4 regions of the Metabacillus sp. YM-086 genome follow, and region 4 is predicted to be linked to each of the others. Evidence: riboswitches for the same ligand, from Rfam matches in the RefSeq annotation. Region 4 holds a riboswitch; each other region holds the start of a gene.

Region 1 (5,511 bases), on a different contig from region 4:
ATATAAACTGAATTTTTAAGTTGAGATATTTATCAAATTTCCTATGAAGTCAAATTTGGATAATACTCTTATGTTACTTCTTTAGTAATACATTGTTTCAATCCATAATACCTAGCACATGCTATCATAAAATAATCATGCATATGTTAAACGAACCTGAAAATCCTACCACAAATACGTTCTTAATTCTTTACCGAGTAAATAGATAATACAATCAAACGAGCTTTAACCGATAAAAATTCACCTTATTATTAGATTATAGAAAGTGATGTTTCCAAAATAACCTATCAAAATGAGGATGGGAAAAAATCAGTACCATAAGATAACAGGGAAGAATTAGGTCTCCTATTACAAAAAAATAATCCTGAATTTCCTCGCCTTTTTTGGAAACTATAAAAAGGCGAGGTGATATGAATGGCGAATGCAAAAATTGGTGATGTAATTACCTTCAAACGTGAGGGTGAAACCCATGAAGGTGTCGTATCAGGGGTTAGGGAAAATTCTGTGATGGTCGATTATGGTATGTCAAAAGAAAAAAATGAACCGCTTAAAACCATTGTGAATCATAAAAATTACAAAATAAAGAAATAAACTGGATGATCATACTTAATAAGGCTACAAGTAGTAGAAAAGAGTGTACTTACATCCTATAAATAATGGTGGCATTTTTTCTCACAGCATAAATCTTTTATCAGAAATTAATCTAGCAATAAATCCATTTAACCTCAAAATCTGAATTACATGTTATTTACATTGAACTACTTAAAAATAGAGCTCAAGAGACGATAAAACTCTTGAGCTCTATTTTTTTCCATCATTTACAAATTAATGATTAGTTCAGAGGTGATAAGCATGAAACTTTTATCAAACTTATTTAAAAAGAATAAACAAGAGACCAAACAAAAATCAGAAGTTAAATCAACAACTTCACAGAACAAACACAATGAAAAGGTCGCAGCTAGGAAAGGAGAGATTGGGGAATACAAAATCGATATACAGTTAGCCCAGCTTCCTAAAGAATATAGGCATTTAACTGATATTATGATAAAAAATGAAAAAGCTAAATCTGGTTATTCTCAGATTGATCATATTGTCATCACACCCTATGGAATCTTTGTTATCGAAACAAAGAACTATCAAGGAACGATTTATGGTGGTAAAGAAAGAAAAACATGGTCTGTAAATGGAAAGTTTAAAATGATGAACCCATTTATTCAAAACTATGGTCATATTCAAGCGATTAAAAATCAAATTGATGAAAAGTATCATAATCAATTTATTTCAATGGTGTCATTTACAAAACGGTGCACGTTCAAAATCGACGATTTAGATTTCAGAAAAATAGGTTCTAATGAATTAATCGTATATGATGTTGAATTATCTGATTATATCCATAGGAAAGTGTCCGTACTTAAAATACATAATAAAGAGCCTATTTTAAACGAACATGATATGGATTATATTTATAAAGCCATAGTTGAAGCAAATATAATAGATCATTCAATTAGAGAGCAGCATGTACAATCGTTAAAGCTAGAAAAAGGTAACTTAGATGAAAAGAGCCTAGTTCAAAACCAACATGCAAAGTGCTGTATATGTAATAAACCTGTCTCTGAGAAGGTACAGTCATTTTGTCTGTCGAATAAGAAGTTTGGTGGGAAAATATATTGCTTTGAGCATCAAAAAAGCATAGGTTAAAGGATTGTTTTTAGACAAAAATTTAAGTTCTATTAAACTATTTCTATTACAAACATATGTTATCAAATTCTTATTTAAAAACCGCCTATTATATAGTAAAATTATCCTATAACATATATATCATTAGATAATGGCAAACCTATTGAAAAGTAGGGACGCAAAACTACGGGCCTAAAGCAAATGCTATGGTGGCCGAGTCGCCTAAAAAGATGGAGAATGATACGTCGGTATGATCCACCTATTTGGGTGGGTCTTTTTTCGCTTTTATAAGATAGAGGAGGAACACTTTAATGGGATTTTTAAGAGATGTTGGTAAATTCGCAGGTAAAGCAACAGGAACTGTGATTGGTGGGGCAGTTAATGTTGTTGGAGATGTAACAGGTAGTAAGTTTATTAAAGAAGTAGGAGGTGGGGTTAAAAAAGCTTCCGAATTTGCTGGTGATACGGTTGGGCAAGTTGCAGATGGTGCTTGGAATACGGCAACAGGTTTGATTCAAGAAGATAAACATAAAAAGGATCAAGGATTAAACGATATGGCGGATTCGATAGGTAGAACAGCAAAGGGTGTCTATCAAACTGCAAAAAATACCTATCATAGTGGAAAATCTACATATGAAGGAATTAAAGAAGGAGATGACATAAAAGTAAAGCAAGGAATTCGAGATATCGGAAAAACAGTGGCGATCGGGACACTTGCTGTTGGGGTGATCGATTTAGTTGATGGAGCGGATGGTGCTGAACAAGTTAACGATCATCAAAATGTAGCAAATGCAGGGACAGAAGGAGCATCAAATGTGCATCAAGTCCAACCTCATGTGGCTCAGGCAGAAGCAGCTTCTTCAATAGAAACATCAGAACAGCCTGGAACTCACCATGTTCAACCTCATTACGTAGAGGGGCATTGGCGTGATGGGGTATGGATTGATGGTTATTGGAGAGATGGAGATGGGAATACTTCCGTCCACTTGAGTGAAGAAGAGGGTGGAGGTTATGTACGTACTGATGCGGATGGAAATCCTACTAATAATTTAAATTCATAGTTCAATTGCGAGGCTAATTCTTTAGTCTCGTTTTTTATGTTACTACAGGAAAAGAGCGATCCCAACCGTATTTTATCTATTTTCTTGATATAATAGAAGTGTTGTTATAAATTCAAAAGTGAGAAATTCTAGCCGTTTTACTTACCGAAAAATTAAAATGGGGTATACCTAAATGAACAATACAAATTTAAATCCAAAAGTTGATGAATTTTTAACTGCCGCGAAAAAGTGGAAGGAAGAGTTTGTGAAGCTACGTGAGATTGTTCAAGACTCTGAGTTAACTGAAGAATTTAAGTGGAAGCATCCTTGCTACACGTTAAATGGGAAAAATATTGTGTTAATCCATGGATTTAAAGAGTACTGTGCACTTCTCTTTCATAAAGGGGCTTTGCTTAAGGATCCGCAGAAAATTCTCATTCAACAAACGGAGAATGTCCAGTCAGCTCGCCAAATTCGTTTCACAAATCTACAAGAAATTATTGAAATGGAATCTACCTTGAAAGCTTATATTCTGGAAGCTATCGAGGTTGAAAAAGCGGGTTTAGAAGTGAAGGCTAAGGAGCATTCAGAGTTTACTATACCTGAAGAGCTTCATCATAAATTTGAAGAGCTGCCCGCCTTGAAAACGGCTTTTGAAGCATTAACGCCAGGACGACAAAGAGCATATATTCTTCATTTTTCTCAGCCAAAACAATCTAAAACTAGAGAATCAAGGATTATGAAATGTATTGAGCGAATTCTGATTGGTAAGGGATTAACTGATTGTACATGTGGTCTTTCGAAAAGAATGCCTAACTGTGATGGATCACATAAGAATTTAAATTAAATAAGTAGGATTTCTGTTGGATTTTCTACTTTTTCGATTTCTAGTTAACATAATATTATTATGTTGCGTTTTATGATGTAACTAAGTATGTTATCTTGCTTACTTTAAAGGCTCATTTAGCCTCCAATATTAGTGTGCATTTTTTACCAAATTTGGTTTTCACATCACCTTCATAGTATAATCACCTCTATCTAAAAAGAAAGGATGTAACAAAGGTATGTGGAATGAATTCAAGAAATTTGCGATGAAAGGAAATGTCCTGGACCTGGCTGTTGGGGTTGTAATTGGGGCAGCGTTTGGGAAAATTGTTTCTTCCCTTGTTGATGACATGATTATGCCACTAGTAGGCCTTCTAATGGGTGGAGTCGATTTTACAAATCTGACGGTCAAAATAGGGGAAGCAGAGCTTAAATATGGTCAATTTTTACAAAATGTGGTCGACTTTCTGATTGTTGCCTTTTCGATCTTCCTCTTTGTCAGAGTCATGAACAAATATGTTAAAAGGAAAGAAACAGAGAAAGAAAACAAGCCAGCGCCTGCTACTGCTGACAAAAATACCGAGCTATTAACAGAAATCCGTGATTTGTTAAAAAACAATCAATAGTCGTAGAACAATAATTAGTCGAACTTAGAGTTTTCATCTCTGTAAATAAACCGCGAGTACACTTCTTGCGGTTTTTGACCTAAACTCACAAGCAACTTCTTCACTCATTTGCATACTTTTCCCAAAGTCGAATTTTGCCTTTCCTTGTAAATATTTAGGGGGTATAATTTAATATATGACTTAATACAAATCATCAGACGAGAACTGATGATTTTTTATTTTTTAGTATAGGTGGTAAAAAATGAAGGATAAATTAACGCAATTAAAAGATCGATTAAATGATTTAAGTAAACGCAACAGGTCGATTCGGACCTTGAAATTATATGATAAATGGGCTTTTGATATTAGCTCGATTGATAAATTAGCGCAAAAAGTAGATGCCAAAACGGTCGTTGAAAGAGTAGTAGAAGGAAAAGGAAATGTTGTGTTGGTAAAGCAAGATGTTTCTAACGACGACTCTTTAGCTCTATCCGGGAAATTGACTTCATTGTATCGAAATGTAAAGGGAATCGAGGAAGAAACAGGGTTGTATGATTTGTATGTTGGTTACCCGTACATTTCTGGCTGTATGCTAGACGGAACATACGTACGCGCTCCTTTGTTTTTATATCCAGTAAAGCTTGAGAGAGAAAAAGTGAACGGTACACAGTGGAAGCTCGATGTAAATGAGGGCGAGCCTCAGTTGAACCGCACACTTATTTTAGCTTTCAAAAAATTTAGTGGGTTAGATCTTGACGAGAAAATATTTGATGAAGCGGAAGAGCAAGCAAAATCGATCAACTTTTTAACGTTAATTTCTTGGCTAAAAGAGTACTCCTTTAATATTCTTTGGAACAATCAACAGGAGCTTGAGAAGTTTAAAGATTATAAACAAAGTGAAATTCCTGAATTTCAAAAGGGCCAATTTCAGTTAGATCATATCGCGATATTAGGGAATTACCCTCAGGGAAATTCAGCTTTATTAAAAGATTACGAAGATTTGATACTGGCAACTGAAGATGAACAGGCTGATTTAGGTATTTTAAGTGAATTACTGAATGCTGGTGAGGATTTAAAAACCTCAGATTATGACGAAGGTAGCACGCCTGAAGAAATAGTGAATAAACCCGAAAAAGAGAAGTTTTTTGTTCTTGATACAGATGCATCACAGGAAGAAATTATTAATGAAGTAGACCGCAATCGTGGGTTAGTTGTTCATGGGCCACCAGGTACTGGTAAATCTCAGGTGATTGTGAATTTAATTGCAAATTCCATTTCACAAGATAAACGCGTGCTTTTAGTTTGTCAAAAAAGAGCTGCGCTTGATGTTGTGTACCAACGCTTAGAAGCACTAGGATTATCAT
Region 2 (5,511 bases), on a different contig from region 4:
TGTCACTAGATGATGATGGCTCTTTTATATCACAACCACTTATGATTAGAATAAAAAGGATAACCGCTAACTTTTTCATTTCATCCCCCTTTAATAAATTGTCTTTCCCCTATCATAAAACAAATGGTAGTAAATGGTAAGGGTTTAAGCGGGAAAATTGACAAAAAAATTTATTTATGCTATAATTTACCAAATAACTATTTGTGTGTATAATAAGGTTCTCCTGGCCAGGGGAATCTTATTTTTGTTATATCGGAGGAAAAGTGATGAAGAAAAATGAATCCAGTGTAACTTCCTTGATTACAGCCTTTAGTCGAGCCTACCATAGTATGTATGATACACCCCATATTTTTAATGACTATATTGCCAAAAACTTACTTACCCAAGAAGAATTTATAGATATTCGCGAAAACCTGATAAATAGTATTGAGCTTTTCAATCAAGACATTGCTGAAAAGTTAAAAAATAAACCGGATGAAATTTTAAAATGGATCACGCAAATCCAACTTTCTCCTACGCCTCTATCACGTGCGGCTTATTGTGAACAAGTATTAAAAAATGAAATCGCTCTAGGTGTTCAACAATATGTTATTTTAGGAGCTGGATTTGATTCCTTCTGTCTGCGAAACCAGGAATTACATTTAGAAGTATTTGAGGTTGATCATCCTGCAACACAGGAAAATAAAAAGAGTCGGTTAGCAAATGATGAAATTCCAGATACTCTTCATTTTGTTCCGGGTGATTTTACAAAGGACTTTACGATACAAAGTCTTGTGAAAGAAGGGTTTCATCCTGAACATAAAACATTTTTTAGTCTGTTAGGTGTTTCTTATTATTTAACAAAACAAGAAAATGCTAATTTGATTTCTACATTATTTAGTAAAGTCCCTCAAGGAAGTTCCATCGTTTTCGATTATGCAGATGAACATCTTTTCGAAGAAAAAGGAAAGTTTAATAGAGTTCAAAATATGGTGAAAATGGCATCTGCTAGTGGTGAACAGATGAAATCATCTTTTACTTATGAAGAAATGGAGAAAATGTTAGAACAGTCTGGTTTACTCATTTATGAGCATTTATCACCTGAAACGATACAACAGCAATTTTTTAGTAATCGTTCAGATTATTTGTCTGCGTTTGAGACAATTCATTATATTCATGCTGTAAAAAAATAGAGTTCTTAGTAGAAACCTCCCATACTTTACATGGGAGGTTTCCTCTTTCTATCTCTTAAAAATCGCCTTTGTCCACATTTTTACAAAAAAATAAAGACTTAAAAACTTATCTTCTTTATTTTAAAGTTATAAATAAGGGAAAAAGATAAAAACCATAGTTCAGAGAGGGAATTTTAATAATGAAAATTGAATCACCTAAAATACAAAATCAAGATAGCTTACCATTGAAAAATTTTACTGATATTTTCTATGAAGAAGACTTAGAACTAGAAATGTGTCAAATTAATGATGCTTTATTTGATAATGAAGTACTTCCTAGAGCTCGATTTTATAAGATGCTCTTTAAAAATTGCAAGTTTAACTCTACAGACTTTTCTAAAATTGATATCACAGATGTTATTTTTGAAAACTGTGATTTTTCCAATGCAAAAATGAATTCTTCTTCTATACACAGAGTTGAATTTAAAAATTGTAAGCTACTTGGTGTAGATCTAACTGAATCTAGCTTTGGAAATGTTCACTTTCAAAATAATTTACTTAACTTATCAGGTTTTGGGAATTCAAAACTAGAAAAAGTCATCTTTCAAGATACATCATTAGAAAGCGCCGATTTTTATGAATGCAAATTTAAAAAGGTCGATTTTACAACGTGTAACATAAACAGTGCAAGCTTTGAAAGCACATCTCTCAAAGGAATAGATATTAGTACGTCTTCCTTTGATTCACTCACTGTGTCATTATCTGATCTTCAGGGCTGTAAAGTTTCTTCCTATCAGGCCGTTCAATTTGCGGCAATCTTAGGATTAGTTATTGCGGATTAAGACACTACCTACAACCAAAGCCACATTCGCGATGAATGTGGCTTTGGAAATCGTTATGATATTTTCTCTAAAAATTTCTTTTCAAACTCGATTGAATTCACTGCTTGTGAAAAGAGATAGCCTTGTCCAATTTTACAACCATTTTCAAGTAGAATTCTTACTTGATTTTCCTTCTCTATTCCCTCAGCTACAACATTTAAATTCATGTTGTTTCCCAAATCAATAATGGTTTTGATCATCATCTGTTGGTTATGATCGTCTGGATTTTTAATAAAAGACTTATCAATTTTTATCGTATCGATCGGTAGCTGCTGAAGCACATGTAAGGAGGAGTATCCAGTTCCAAAATCATCTATAGAAATTTTAATTCCTAACTTTCTTAGACGATTTAAAATATGAATACTAACATTTATCTCTTGCATAATGCTTTCTGTAATTTCTAATTCTAAAAATTGTGGCTCTAGCCTTGACTCTTGTAGAGCTTGACTGACAATTTCAACAAAATCTTTATTTTTAAGTTGCCTTACAGAAACATTGATTGAAACACATAAAGATGGATAGCCTTTTTCCTGCCATGCTTTACTCTGCTTACATGCTGTCTTTAGCACCCATTCTCCAATAGAGATAATTTGTCCTGTTTCTTCCGCAATGGGAATAAATTCAACAGGCGAAATCATGCCTAATTCAGGGTGGTTCCAACGCAGCAACGCTTCCATGCCATTGATCTTATTAGTCTCTAAATCTACCTTTGGCTGATATGAAAGAGAAAAGTGATTTTTTTCGATAGCACTTCGCAGTTCATTTTCTATTTTCATTTTTCTAGTATTTATTTTTTCTAGTTCCGTGTTATAAAATTTAAAGTTGTTTTTCCCATTTTCCTTCGCTAGATACATGGCAGCATCAGCATTTTTAAGAAGGTCCTCACCATTATCTCCATGATCAGGATATCTACTAATCCCAATACTTGGTGTGACGATAATTTCATGTTCATCTATTCGAAATGGCTGCGTAAATTCATTTAATATCCTATGGGCTATCATTGAACATTGTTCTTCTAAACCTTCAGAAACAACGATGACAAACTCGTCTCCGCCTAGTCTATAAATTTGAGCAGAATCATCTAAAGCGTCGCTAAGTCGTTCTGCTGTTTTTATCAAAACGTGATCTCCGCGATAATGTCCAAGTGTATCATTTATTACTTTAAATCGATCAAGGTCTAATAATAAGACAGCCATGCTTTTATTAGTAGCATGATTCAATCTTTCACTTAAATCCTCTTGAAAGCTAGCTCGATTATTTAAACCAGTTAATGGATCATGATAGGCCAAAAATTTATACTCTTCCACAAGCTTTTTATTTTTAGTTAAAACCCTAAGTTGGCGAGCTATAATCAAGTTCATAACAATGACCAAACCTAAACTAAGAAGATTTAGTTTCCATTCATAACTATGTGTAACTAAAACAATCAGAACGATTACACTAAAGTATGGAAAAATTCTTTCTCTAGTATCGAATGGATTCATAATGTGCAATCTTGTTTCGGCACTATTATTCTTAGCGTAATAGCCTCCAATTCCTATCAAAAAGATTGACACCATCCATAGAAAATCCGACAAACCTCCAGGCTGATACGTTTCCATCGTCGCTTGATATGCGTAATAAGAATCAGCTATTACTTGCAAAAAGAACCCAATAATAAGATATAAAAAAACATTCTCTTCTTGTTTAACTTGTTGAATTAAATAGTAAAGAATCGTTATAACAAATAATATACTTAAACTTATAATAGGATAGGCAATATTTGTGATAATCATGATAAAAGATTCCGATTTTAAGATATTCGGTCTTATTAAATAATGTGCACTAACGGCTGTAGCTGATATCATAAAAACAACGATATTAAATATGTAGGAGCTAGTTGATGCAATAAGACTAATTTCTCTTACTTTATAAATCAAGGCCGATAAATAGAACATATAAGCTAAAAGCCAAATGAAATAAGAGTTATCAGGAAACAAGGTTGTACTTTCAAACAATTGGTGCTTAAACCATAAAGTATTTGATAGTATTGTCAGAATGACACCGATTCCTAATAAAAGCCAAAAGTATTTACTTTTCTTACTCATACTTTTATAAGCTTTTATGAGCCAAATCAAGCTAAGAATTCCAACAATGATTTGAACGAAAGTAAGTCCTAAAGATTCTAGTAAAGGATCATGTATAAAGATCTTCCAGGCGAAAAAAACGAAAGCGAATACAAAAAGTGTGGTTGTAGGTAATCGACCAATCTTTAGCATAGCAATCCCCCACTTAATCAAAAATAAAAGGTTATTCCCAAATGGAAATAACCCTAAATCGTTATTCCTTTGGTAACTCAGCCACCATAGGTCTCCCCCGTAGGTCTGTAGCTTTGCGTCATCATTTTTCAATGATTTTGCCTTTTCAGTGAATTTTTTTTAATTATTTCATTTATTTTATCATGTTTACCTTGTAAAAAATAGTCCTTTTTAACTATGAGAATCGTTTTGTGGAACGTTATGTCGAACATGCATGGAAATGGTTCCAATTTCATAAAGACAGGGCTTTCAAAAATGACTATACTTCTTTTACAACTATTATTTCGAGGTGAACACAGAGTGAAGGTATTTAGAAGCGCAATTGGTTTCATGTTTCTCCTATTTGTAGCGTTTTACCCTATTAATGCAAGTGCAGCAACGTTAAATGAAGCACAACTTGCTGTGAAGAAAGCAGAAAGCTATGGTGGATCATTAAAATGGCAAATGTCTGTGGAAAGAAACAATGGTATTAGAGACATAGATATGAAGCTTTATAATGATACGAAAACTTATTATCAAAAAGCAGTCACTATTGTTTCTTCCTTAAAGAAAAGCACAGCTAAAACTCAATTAGAAGCTAGATTAACTAGTAATGTGAAACAACAAATTGATAAAGCAGCCACTTATATTGATGCTTTAAAAGTTGGACGATCTGTAGAGGCAAAAAGATTAGAGCTTAAAAAACGCAATGATTCTCTTGTCATGAATCATGAGACAGTTATTCTTTATAACAATCTCTCTGCAGAAATCAAAAAGCTAGACCGAGTTGTTTCACGAGTGTATGGAAAGCCAAATCGTGATGCCTTTCGTGAAAAGTTTGTAAATCCAGCAAGATTAGAGCAAAACAGAATTATTTATCCTGTATCTGCCTTTATTGAACTGGAACGGGCAAAACAAGAATTGGCTAAAAATGAAGTGAATGTTGATTATGTTCTAGATCGATTTATTTTGATTGATCGCTTTCTAGAAAAAATCGAACAGGAATCTATTTACTTAAACATTGCGAGTAATCTTCACATCCTAGAAATGGAATTGGCTGACATGAATACCTTTGATGGACCAAGAGTCATTTCTGTTGAGGTGGTTGAAGACGCAGCTAATACGATTCGTGTTCTATTCAAAGGCGGAGAGGCAGATCCTGTAGAAGAGGAATACTATGAAATCGAGATACCATACGAGGTT
Region 3 (5,511 bases), on a different contig from region 4:
TCATTGGAAATGTATCAAGTCAGAAAAAGAAAAAAATCAGTGAACTTATTGAAAAATACGGTTTAACTGATGGTAAGCATTATTCGGCATTACGTCGTAGTGCATTAGCATGTGTTGCTTTACCAACATGTGGTCTAGCAATGGCTGAAGCAGAACGTTACTTACCAAAATTAATTGATAAAATCGATGAGATTGTGGATCAAAACGGTTTAAAAGATAAAGAAATTACCATTCGTATGACAGGCTGTCCAAACGGATGTGCCCGTCACGCATTAGGTGAAATCGGCTTTATCGGTAAAGCACCTGGTAAATACAATATGTATCTTGGTGCAGCACATGACGGAAGCCGTTTAAGCAAAATGTACCGTGAAAACATTGGTGAAGAAGAAATTTTAAAAGAGCTAAATACGATTATCCCTCGCTATGCGAAGGAACGTGAAGAAAATGAGCACTTTGGGGACTTTGTCATTCGCGCAGGTATTATCGGAGAAACAACAGACGGAACGAACTTCCACGATTAATATAGGAAAAAGACAGGGGGATCCCTGTCTTTTTTTATACATTCATGAATTGGCCTTGGAAGTAAGCCGATTATCTATTGTTTGAAAAAAAGGTTTTTCTATGATATATTATCTTTAATTCAAGATATTTTATTTAGAGATATTTTGTGAGGAATGTTACTAACAACTTGTAGTTAAAATATAAACAATACAAAATAATGGAGGATCACAATGAATCAATTAAAAGGTATTCATCATGTAACGGCTATAACAAGTAGTGCTGAGAAAAATTATGAGTTCTTCACATATGTGTTAGGAATGCGTTTAGTTAAGAAAACTGTAAATCAGGATGATATCCAGACATATCACTTATTTTTTGCTGATGATGTAGGAAGTGCAGGGACTGACATGACATTCTTTGACTTCCCTGGAATTCCAAAAGGAGTACACGGGACAAATGAAATTTCCAAAACATCATTTCGAGTTCCAACAGATGCTTCATTGGATTATTGGGTAAAACGTTTTGATCGCCTGGAAGTTAAACACACAGGAATTAAAGAGCAGTTTGGGAAAAAATCATTATCCTTTGTAGACTTCGATGATCAACAATATCAATTAATTTCAGATGAAAAAAATGAAGGAGTTGCCTCTGGTACACCATGGCAAAAAGGGCCGATTCCTCTAGAGCATGCTATTACTGGTTTAGGACCTATTTTCATTCGAGTAAATAATGTGGAACAAATGAAAGAGGTACTAGAGAGAGCACTTGGCTTTAAGGAAGTGGCACAGGAAGGATCATTTCACCTATTTGAAGTTGGCGAAGGGGGAAATGGAGCACAGGTCATTTTAGAGCATAATGATGTACTCCCTCATGGAATTCAGGGCTATGGCACTGTTCATCATGTTGCCTTCCGTGTTGAAGACCGCGTAGTGTTAGAAGAGTGGATTAGTCATATGCAAAGCATCGGTTTTCCAACTTCAGGCTATGTGAATCGTCACTTCTTCGAATCACTATATGCAAGAGTTGCACCCCATATACTTTTTGAATTTGCAACTGATGGACCAGGCTTTATGGGAGATGAACCTTATGAAACTCTAGGAGAAAAGCTGTCATTACCTCCATTTCTAGAGCCAAAACGGGAACAAATTGAAAAGCTGGTTCGTCCAATTGATACTGTTCGTAGTACAAAGGAGATCGTAAAGGAATAGGAAAAAAGGAGGAGAACCTTTATAGGTTTTCCTTTTTAAAAATAGCTATAAACAAAGAATTCATATTACTTGTAGATTTATCCATATTAGTATAGAATAGGTTTATAGGTAAAAAGTATCAAGGAATATATTCCTGTATTTCTCAACTCCAACTAAATAGTTAAGGGCAAATCTACTGAAAGGTAGAGACGCAAAGCTACAGGGGCTAAGTTCTGAGGAATATGCTTGCCAGTTACCGATTTAATATAAAGAAGAACTAATCGGTGGATTAGTTCTTTTTTTAGGAGAGATGACGGTCTTGTATAGTGATCTATCAACATTTGAAAATCAAAAACGAAAGCTGTATTTATATGTCATACCTATTGTTTTACTGGCTCTATTATTTGGTCTTCCTAGTTGGAATGAATTTAACTTTCTAGATAGAACTATAATAGCTTCATACTTAATCCTTTTTATAAGTTCCTACTTTTTAATCTTGAAGAGAATTTTCTTTAGAGTCGTTGAACTTACAATTTTTATATCAGTGTCTATTGTTCACTTATTGTTAACATACTGGTCTTTACATGTGGAAAGTGTTCAGAATCAACATTATTCAATTAGTGATGCTGCAATTTGGACACCGATGATTTATATTTATATTTTTATTACATTCTATGGAATTTACGGAATCGTGTTATCCATTGTTTTATGGTCTATGACAACAGCAATCATTCTATCTTCGTTGAGCATTATACAGGTTGATATGATCAACTCACTTATAAACTACCAGTTAGCAATGTTTGTTTATATTGTTATACTTTTTTTCGCTAGAAAAGGCCTTGATGCATCTGTTAGGACTTCAATGCTTGAGCAAATGGCTTTTAAAGATATGTTAACCGGTATTGAGAATAGACGGGCTGTTCACCAGTTGTTTGAAAAGCTTAATTCTGAAAGTAAAACGTATTCTATTATCTTTTTTGATATTGATTATTTCAAAAAAGTGAATGATCAGTATGGACATAGTGTTGGTGATTCAGTTTTAATAGAAATTTCTAGGATCATTAGTTGTGGTTTAAACAAAAGTGACTTTTTTGCTCGGTGGGGTGGAGAAGAATTCATTGTCATTACAAAAAAAGAGACGATTGATAAAACATTAAAGCTAGCTGAAAAACTAAAACTCTTAATTAGCCAACATCAGTTTAAGGTAGTAGGAAAACTTACTGCAAGCTTTGGTATATCCGAGTCTCAACCGGGCCAACTAGCTGAACTAGTATTAGAACAGGCAGACCAAGCTTTGTATTCAGCAAAGGCTAGTGGGCGAAATAAAATTATGATGTTTGGTGAGCAAGGCGAAAATAAAAAAGAGATTCCCTCCTGACAATTTTAACGTTATACTTACTTTTGTGGTTTAACGATTAAAAGAATGATAGGAGCTTACAAGATGGATATTCTTACACTCTTAAAGGCTGTTATACTTGGCTTAGTAGAAGGGTTAACTGAATTTGCACCCGTTTCTTCAACTGGTCATATGATTATTGTCGATGATATGTGGTTACAATCGGAAGATTTTTTAGGTAAATATGTAGCAAATACGTTTAAAATTGTTATACAACTAGGCTCCATTTTAGCTGTAGTGGTCGTCTTTAAGGACCGCTTTATCCAAATGTTGGGTTTAGGTAGATTGAGCAAAAAAACAGCTGAATCTACGGAAGGATCAAGTCGTTTAAAGCTTACTCAAGTCATTGTAGGCTTAATCCCAGCCGGTGTGCTAGGTGTCCTTTTCGAGGATTATATTGATGAACATTTATTTTCTATTACAACTGTGTTAATCGGTTTAGTTGTTGGGGCAGTCTTAATGATTGCAGCCGATCTTTTTGGTCCAAAGGAAGTAAAAATTGAGACAGTTGATCAAATTACTTATAAACAAGCATTTTCTGTTGGATTAATACAATGTCTTTCATTATGGCCTGGATTTTCACGTTCTGGATCAACCATTTCAGGAGGAGTTCTACTCGGAATGAGCCACCGTGCTGCAGCTGATTTTACTTTTATTATGGCAGTACCAATCATGGCGGGAGCAAGCGCGATCTCTCTTTTGAAAAACTGGCAATACTTTTCTATTGAAGCCATGCCATTTTTTATCGCAGGATTTATTAGTGCCTTTGTATTTGCCCTTCTTTCAATTCGCTTTTTCCTAAAGCTCATTAATAAAATCAAGTTAATGCCCTTTGCGATTTATCGAATTTTATTAGTTATTGTGATATGGATTGTATACTTTTAATTTTGGTAGCCTGTTCTAGAGAAATATGGAACAGGCTTTTTATCATTTAAAAATATGTGAAAAAAAGATAACATACATATAAGGATGAAAGTTTGTTTTAGGAGGTATCGTGTTATAAACGTTAATAAAGTTTCAGTCTATGACCATATGTTATTTATTATCATAACCTTTATCTATTGGTTCTCTCTGTATATTTATGTTCCAGTGTTTGTTTCTTATTTGGATTTTTTAGGTGGGACTTATACATTAGTAGGGTTTATTGTTGGTAGTTATGGGATCATGCAAATTTTACTACGTCTTCCGGTAGGGATTATTTCAGATCGACTACAAATTCGAAAGCCGTTTGTCATGATCGGACTCATTACAGGGGTCATTAGCTGTTTTGGTTTTGCTTTAACAGACAGCCTTGGCTTTGCGTTATTAGCCAGGTTTGTTTCAGGTGTAACTGCTTCGATGTGGGTGGCTTTTACCGTATTATATGCTAGTTATTTTAAACAAGAAGACACAACAAAAGCAATGGGGAATGTTCAGTTTATAACAGTATCATCTCAGCTTATTAGTATGGGCCTAAGTGGTTATCTTGTTAGTCATTGGGGTTGGAAGGCACCTTTTTGGTTAGGTGGAGTTATTGGTACGATAGGGATTATACTTTCCTTACGAGTGAGAGAGGTAAGCGGTGAAAAGAATACTAAGAAGATTGAAAAACACGAACTGACAGAAGTTTTTAGAGAAAAGATTGTGTTAAAAGCAGCCATTTTATCTGCAATTGCTCATGCAGTCTTATTTATTACGATGTTTGGCTTTACCCCTGATTATGCTCTAACAATAGGTGCCGAAAGTGAAACATTGCTTTTTCTTGTGTTTAGTTTCATGATACCACATGCTATTGCACCGATTGTGACAGGTAGCTATTTGATTGCTCGTTTTCAAAAATGGACAATATTAATAATAGGCTTTTTAGGTACATGTATATTTTCTGCTATAATACCGTTTATTAGCAGTCTACCTATTCTATATGTATCTCAAGCTTTAAATGGATTTGCACAAGGAATGACGATACCATTATTAATGGGCATGGCCATTCAAACGATTCCAAGCAATAAACGTGCAACTGCAATGGGTCTCTTTCAAGCAATTTATGCATTAGGTATTTTTCTTGGTCCATTTATTGCGGGTCTGTTTAGTCATGAAGGTGCCTATGTTTCAGTGTTTTTAACGGCTGGTGGAGCTGGATTCATAGGGATGATCTTATCAATGAAATGGGGATTTATGAACACTACTGTGCAAGGCAAGCGAGCACAGTCACTGTAATAAAAGGCTTAATCACAAGATTAAGTCTCTTTCTATAGCATTAGGCACACCTCTTTTTGACACTAAGAATGTAAGATGTCTATATTAACAATAAGTGATGAAGCGTATTAGGAGGACTTTTTTATGACACAGATAAAGGAGCAATCACTTACTACAGTCGAAAATACTGTAAGAAGGCAAAAGGAATATTTTCGCAAAGGACAAACAAAATCAAAAGATTTTCGAGTGAAT
Region 4 (5,511 bases):
GTTTTGTTAAAGCTTCAACTCCAACTGATTCAGAAGATGGATATGCTATTCTTAATGCAAAATTAACAAACAACTCTGATGAGGAAATTTCTAGCATGGTTATGGTTTCATTTGACATCATTACACCTAATGGAGAAGTAAAGAGCGGCAATATCCATGGTACAAATATACAAAATCTATTAGAAGATGGATCTGATGTCATACCTGGTGGATATGCAGAGGGTAATCAGGTGATGATTGCTCCGAAAGAAGACGTAAGTTTAACCTTAAGAATAACAGAAGTTGCTGGTCAAAATCTCAGGGACCCAATGGTTGTTGAAGTACCATTGCCAGTAGAATAAAGAAGGGACGGAGGGACAGGTCCCTTGTCTCAGAGTCAGGTGTACTTTAAATATCAAACTATGCTTTATTGATGAGGCATCACAATTAGCGCATAAGAAGGAGGAAGCGTATGGGTTCTATGTTTGCAGGAAATTGGATAAAAAACACATTAGGCATGTCTTCTTCAGAAGCTGGTATGATGACGATGTTTGCCACAATGATTGTATGCATTCTTTTATTTCGTTTTGGAGGGAAAAGGAGAAAAGATTCGATTTCCTTTTATTCCTCATTGCTATTTGTGGGAGCAGGGCAATTTTATAAGCGAAAATGGATAAGAGGTCTCGTCATAACTGGATTATTCGTGGGTTGTGCATTTTATAAGCTAATCGCTGGAGAAAGTTTTGCGGATCATATTATCGTTATCATGACACTTGTTTCCCCAATTGAAGCTTTTGTGACAGGAGATGAAGGTAATTCTTCTGGATATTCTAGCAGTAGTTCAAGTTCTAGTTCAAGCTCTGGAGGAAGCAGTTATGGCTTAGCTGACCAAATGGAAGATGAACAATTAGGTCGTTTTCAGGATGATTTGCATGATATGTCTAATGATTTTAATGATCACTATTAATTTGTTACTCTTAAATAAATATTACTAATTGTAAAAACTCTGAAAAGATCTTTCGTTGTATAGCGAGAGATCTTTTGGTGTAGTGAATGAAAGAACTATACTATATAAATTTTTCTCCATCAGGGTCTTTATATAAAAAGTTTAATCCAAGACAAACAGCAAGGGTATATTCTGTGGAATATGGAATGTATCAAGTTGGTGGAGGTTATTTTGTAGATCAAGCAGCTCATGTTAAATTTGATAGATGAACATAGTGAATAGGTTACTAACATACTGTTTGGTTTGGAAATGGTGGAATCTAATAAGAATCCTATAGAAATCAAATAAATACAAATAGCTCTGACTCTATTGAGACAGGGCTACTTATGTAATAAGGAAATGTGAATATGCAAATTGAATAAAGCCTGGACAAAGAATCTGTCCGAAACAGCTATATATTTCTATTCCTTTATCTTCTTAATAAATTTATCCAACCTAATGTTGCAGCTTCGTTAGACTTTCTAAGATTTATCTCTTGCATTTGCTGAACGATATTAATTTCTTTCATTTGTTGATCATGGCGTTTTTCTTGTTCAAATAAATTTAAAGCCTCTTTTAAAGAATCTGCTCTTTTATTAATTAAGTAGGATTCTAACTTTGTTAACGCATAATAATTAATATATGTTTTCGGGATATGTATAGGGTTAATATCCTCTTCAATTTCATTCATGAGCCTTTGTAATTCGTTAATCCTCGTTTTATTCTTTTTCACTCTTCTTTTTACACTTAATTTTGGTGCAATAAACAACAAATAAATTAAACCAAATAGAATAATTGCTTTCAAACCATCATCTAATGAGGTAAATGCAAGAATAAAGTAACTTATAAATATAATAAAGATTCTTGATTTGATACTAATTCCAATCATAGGATTTACGTAGTAATCTTGATACTCTGTGTGGAGCTTAGTATATTGTGTAACTACCTCCTTATAATGTTGAATTTCTGATAATAGTTCATCTTTTGATGCCATATAAATCTTCTCTCCAATCAATTGTAATACTTAAAAAAAACTAAATAAAAAAACCTAACAGATTTCCTCGTTAGGTTGCATGATTCATATAATCTCTAGAAATTAGATTTATAGATGTTTTGCAACCCGACGATCATAGTGGGTTAAACCACCTTAGACTCGTAGCTTTGCGTCCCAATCTTTCAATTGGTTTGCCGTGAATATTTTTTTAATACTTTAGCATTATATCATTTATAGTAATAAAGGAACAGACCTCTTACCCTTTATATACTTGCCTCTATAGATTAGATGTATTTTACTGTATTAAAATTTTAAAAAAGTAAATAAACTGCAGGATTTCCTTAGATAATGTCGAAATTAACTCATATCTCCGGTTTTTTTCCCCTACAGAGTCAGCTCAACTTTTTTCCATTAAATAATAATTTGATATAAGGAGGCCATGCCTTTGACAGTAAAAATCTCAAGCGTTGGTTTAAGAGGTTTAGAAGGTTATAGAGTTCAAGTAGAAGTACAAGTTCGCCCCGGAGTGGAGTCAATGGTCATTGTCGGACTGCCGGATGCTTCTGTAAAGAAATCAAAGGAACGTGTATTATCATCGATCCGAGCGATTGTTAATTCAGGTACAGCAGAGAAGGTAGTAGTCAATTTATCACCATCAGAACAGAGGAAAAATGGTCCGTTGTTTGATTTGCCTATTGCTCTAGGACTTCTTAAGGAAAAGAATTATATAAAGGAACAGATTCCACACGACACCATGTTCATTGGGGCTTTGTCGCTAGATGGGATGGTTGAAAGGGTCGAGGGGATGCTGCCTGCGTTAATTGCTGCTAAAAAATTGGGGTATAAGAAAGTTTTTCTTCCATACGATCCACGTGTCCCGATTGATATGTTAAACGGAATCGAGTGTGTTGTTGTTCAACATGTTCATGATGTAGTTAAGCTCTTATCTGGTGAGGCTCCTACGCCGTTACCATCAGTTACATCCTTTCCTAAGCAGGAACCCTCATTCAACGACCACCAAAAGGATTTTTCTCACATTATAGGTCATCAATTTTCAAAAGAAGCACTAGAAATAGCTGCTGCCGGAGGTCACAATGTCCTCATGAGCGGTCCACCTGGTTGTGGAAAAAGTGTGCTTGCTGAAACATTTCCGTCCATTCTTCCACCACTGTCAAAGTCAGCACAACTAGAAGTGATCAGCTTGTATCAACTTGCAAACGAAAGAATGCATGATCCACAAATGGCCCCATTTCGAAATCCGCATCATTCTGCCTCCTCCATCGCGATTATAGGTGGTGGTTCTTATTCAAAGCCAGGTGAAATCTCACTTGCCCACCATGGTGTTCTTTTCCTAGATGAAATGGCCGAATTTACAAAGAAAACCATAGATATGCTTCGTCAACCTCTAGAAACAGGAAAGGGCACTATTAGCAGGGTTCACTCAACCGTTATATATCCTACTTCTTTTATCCTCATCGGGGCTATGAATCCTTGTCCATGTGGTTACCTCGGCTCTGCCTCTCACTATTGCACATGTACTCAAAAACAAATAAAAGCTTATCGCAATCGTGTATCAGGACCTGTTTATGATCGAATGGATATCCTGCTTTCGTTGAATTCTGTTAATCTCAATCAGGCCACAGGGAAGCAAGAAAAATCCTCGGAAATGCGGGGGCGTGTAGAAAAGGCGAGGAAGAAGCAATTTACTCGGTATCAAGAACAGGTTACAAATGCAAAAGTGCCTTATGATTTATTCATTAAAACCAGCCCTTTGACTGATAAACAGCAAAAAATAATAATGCAGGAGGCAACGAAAAATCTCTGGAGTAACCGCGTTCAAATCAAAATTTTTCGCTTAGCCAGAACGATCGCAGATTTAGCAGGAGAACGACAGATAACGGATGAGTCCGTATGGAAGGCTATTCAATTAAGACGAGCAGTTTTCCGGGAACTGAGGTGAATGTTATGCCAAGGATACCAAGGAAAAAGAGTAGTAGCGGCATCTACCACGTTATGCTAAGAGGAGTAAACAAACAAACGATTTTTGAAGATGACGCCGATAGAATAAGATTTCTAGAAACCGTTAAAAAATATAAAGATCAACGCAAATATCTGCTATTTAGTTATTGTTTAATGGATAATCATGTTCATCTCTTATTGAAGGAGGAAACGGAGAGTATCTCGGAATCTATCAAGCGTATTAGCTCAAGCTATGTTTACTGGTACAACATGAAATACGATCGCTATGGGCATTTGTTTCAAGATCGTTTTAAAAGTGAAGTGGTTGAGAGTACATTTTCTTTTTTAAAGGTTTTAAGATATATACATCAAAATCCTTTAAAAGCGGGATTGACCGGGAATGTTTTCGAAAGTAAATGGACGAGTGTGAACGAGTATATTGTAAGGCCGGAAATTATTGATATAAATTATGGACTTGATTTGTTTTCTAATGATAGAAGTGATGCTATTAAACTGTATAAAGAATATATGGGACAGCCAAATGATGATGAGTGTCTAGATGATCATGTGAGAATAAGGGTAACTGATAGTGAAGTGAAAGATTACTTATGTGAAATGGGGGTTACCCATGTGAGTCTTTTGCAACAGATGGACAAAGAAAAGAGAGATTTGATCTTAAGTAGGTTGAAAGAGATGAATGGAGTTTCAGTAAGACAGCTGTCGAGAGTGACCGGCGTGTCGAGGTCTGTGATTGATCGGGTGGGTCAGGTGCTATCGGGACAGAGGGACAGGTGAACTGTCCCATAATTTTTTCAATATAAATATATAGGTAAATTACTTTATTCAGATTTTTATAATATACTTCTAGCATTTACACGATATCACAATATGTAACGTATGTAGTAGGTGTGTAACTATCTAAACAACAGAAGTTTCAACGGGACAAGGAACCTGTCCCTCTGTCGTTTTTTGTCAATTAATATACATTCCGTTCATTGAATAATCATGGTAATATTTCCTTGTTAATAATACTTTTATACTAGGAGAGAGGATTTGTTTATGAAAAAGGTTTTGCCATTATTACTTGTTTTACTATTATCTCTTAGTTTCGTACAACCACAATCAGCAGCCGCTAAGGTTATGTGGGGGGATATGGAACTTAAAAAAGGCCAAATTGGTCGAGTAACAATGCTGAAAGATGTTAATATCTACACTAAGTCTGACGATGAATATGTTAAATCAGGCACTGCTAAGAAGAATCAGTTAAACAGAGTTTATACAAATCGTAAGGGCTATTTAGGAATCGGTGGAGGAAAGTTTGTAAAAAATGATAGTTCAGTAAAGTATGAGACTCCATCTCAATCTAGATTACAAGCTGCTAATGGTGTAAGAATTGTGAAAAAAACATACCCAGGTACAAATTTTATCTATCCTCAAGTAACTGGTATGTTTGACAAAAAGGCAGAAAAGAAAATCAATGACGAGCTATATTCAATCGCTCAATCTATCAACGAAACAATCCTTAGCTTTGAAGAGGAAGAAGCTGCTGCAAGAGAAGATTGGGATGACTATGGATACGGAGATTTTTGGGATT

The links. Region 4 has a riboswitch for cyclic di-GMP ahead of ACEWK1_RS06855 (hypothetical protein). Riboswitches for the same ligand answer to the same signal wherever they lie in the genome.
Region 1: another riboswitch for cyclic di-GMP. It lies ahead of ACEWK1_RS20005 (DUF3892 domain-containing protein); the one in region 4 lies ahead of ACEWK1_RS06855 (hypothetical protein).
Region 2: another riboswitch for cyclic di-GMP. It lies ahead of ACEWK1_RS17820 (EAL domain-containing protein); the one in region 4 lies ahead of ACEWK1_RS06855 (hypothetical protein).
Region 3: another riboswitch for cyclic di-GMP. It lies ahead of ACEWK1_RS10240 (GGDEF domain-containing protein); the one in region 4 lies ahead of ACEWK1_RS06855 (hypothetical protein).

The regions. Positions count from the first base shown of each region.
Region 1 covers NZ_JBLUOI010000056.1:26,921-32,431, reverse strand. The annotation lists partial or broken gene ACEWK1_RS20020 (hypothetical protein) at 1-19, shown strand, start outside; gene ACEWK1_RS20015 (DUF2187 family protein) at 415-591, shown strand; gene ACEWK1_RS20010 (nuclease-related domain-containing protein) at 853-1,698, shown strand; cyclic di-GMP riboswitch class I at 1,821-1,903, shown strand; gene ACEWK1_RS20005 (DUF3892 domain-containing protein) at 1,989-2,738, shown strand; gene ACEWK1_RS20000 (DUF1801 domain-containing protein) at 2,911-3,564, shown strand; gene mscL (large conductance mechanosensitive channel protein MscL) at 3,782-4,168, shown strand; gene ACEWK1_RS19990 (AAA domain-containing protein) at 4,410-5,511, shown strand, end outside.
Region 2 covers NZ_JBLUOI010000045.1:29,941-35,451, reverse strand. The annotation lists gene ACEWK1_RS17835 (hypothetical protein) at 1-79, opposite strand, end outside; gene ACEWK1_RS17830 (class I SAM-dependent methyltransferase) at 267-1,172, shown strand; gene ACEWK1_RS17825 (pentapeptide repeat-containing protein) at 1,352-1,993, shown strand; gene ACEWK1_RS17820 (EAL domain-containing protein) at 2,047-4,290, opposite strand; cyclic di-GMP riboswitch class I at 4,359-4,442, opposite strand; gene ACEWK1_RS17815 (hypothetical protein) at 4,630-5,511, shown strand, end outside.
Region 3 covers NZ_JBLUOI010000018.1:22,614-28,124, reverse strand. The annotation lists gene cysI (assimilatory sulfite reductase (NADPH) hemoprotein subunit) at 1-521, shown strand, start outside; gene ACEWK1_RS10245 (ring-cleaving dioxygenase) at 732-1,709, shown strand; cyclic di-GMP riboswitch class I at 1,865-1,949, shown strand; gene ACEWK1_RS10240 (GGDEF domain-containing protein) at 2,008-3,066, shown strand; gene ACEWK1_RS10235 (undecaprenyl-diphosphate phosphatase) at 3,130-3,969, shown strand; gene ACEWK1_RS10230 (MFS transporter) at 4,054-5,280, shown strand; gene ACEWK1_RS10225 (aldehyde dehydrogenase) at 5,404-5,511, shown strand, end outside.
Region 4 covers NZ_JBLUOI010000010.1:92,378-97,888, reverse strand. The annotation lists gene ACEWK1_RS06870 (DUF4352 domain-containing protein) at 1-341, shown strand, start outside; gene ACEWK1_RS06865 (hypothetical protein) at 452-946, shown strand; gene ACEWK1_RS06860 (hypothetical protein) at 1,033-1,194, shown strand; gene ACEWK1_RS06855 (hypothetical protein) at 1,395-1,958, opposite strand; cyclic di-GMP riboswitch class I at 2,076-2,164, opposite strand; gene ACEWK1_RS06850 (YifB family Mg chelatase-like AAA ATPase) at 2,404-3,918, shown strand; gene ACEWK1_RS06845 (transposase) at 3,870-4,712, shown strand; gene ACEWK1_RS06840 (DUF3298 and DUF4163 domain-containing protein) at 4,977-5,511, shown strand, end outside.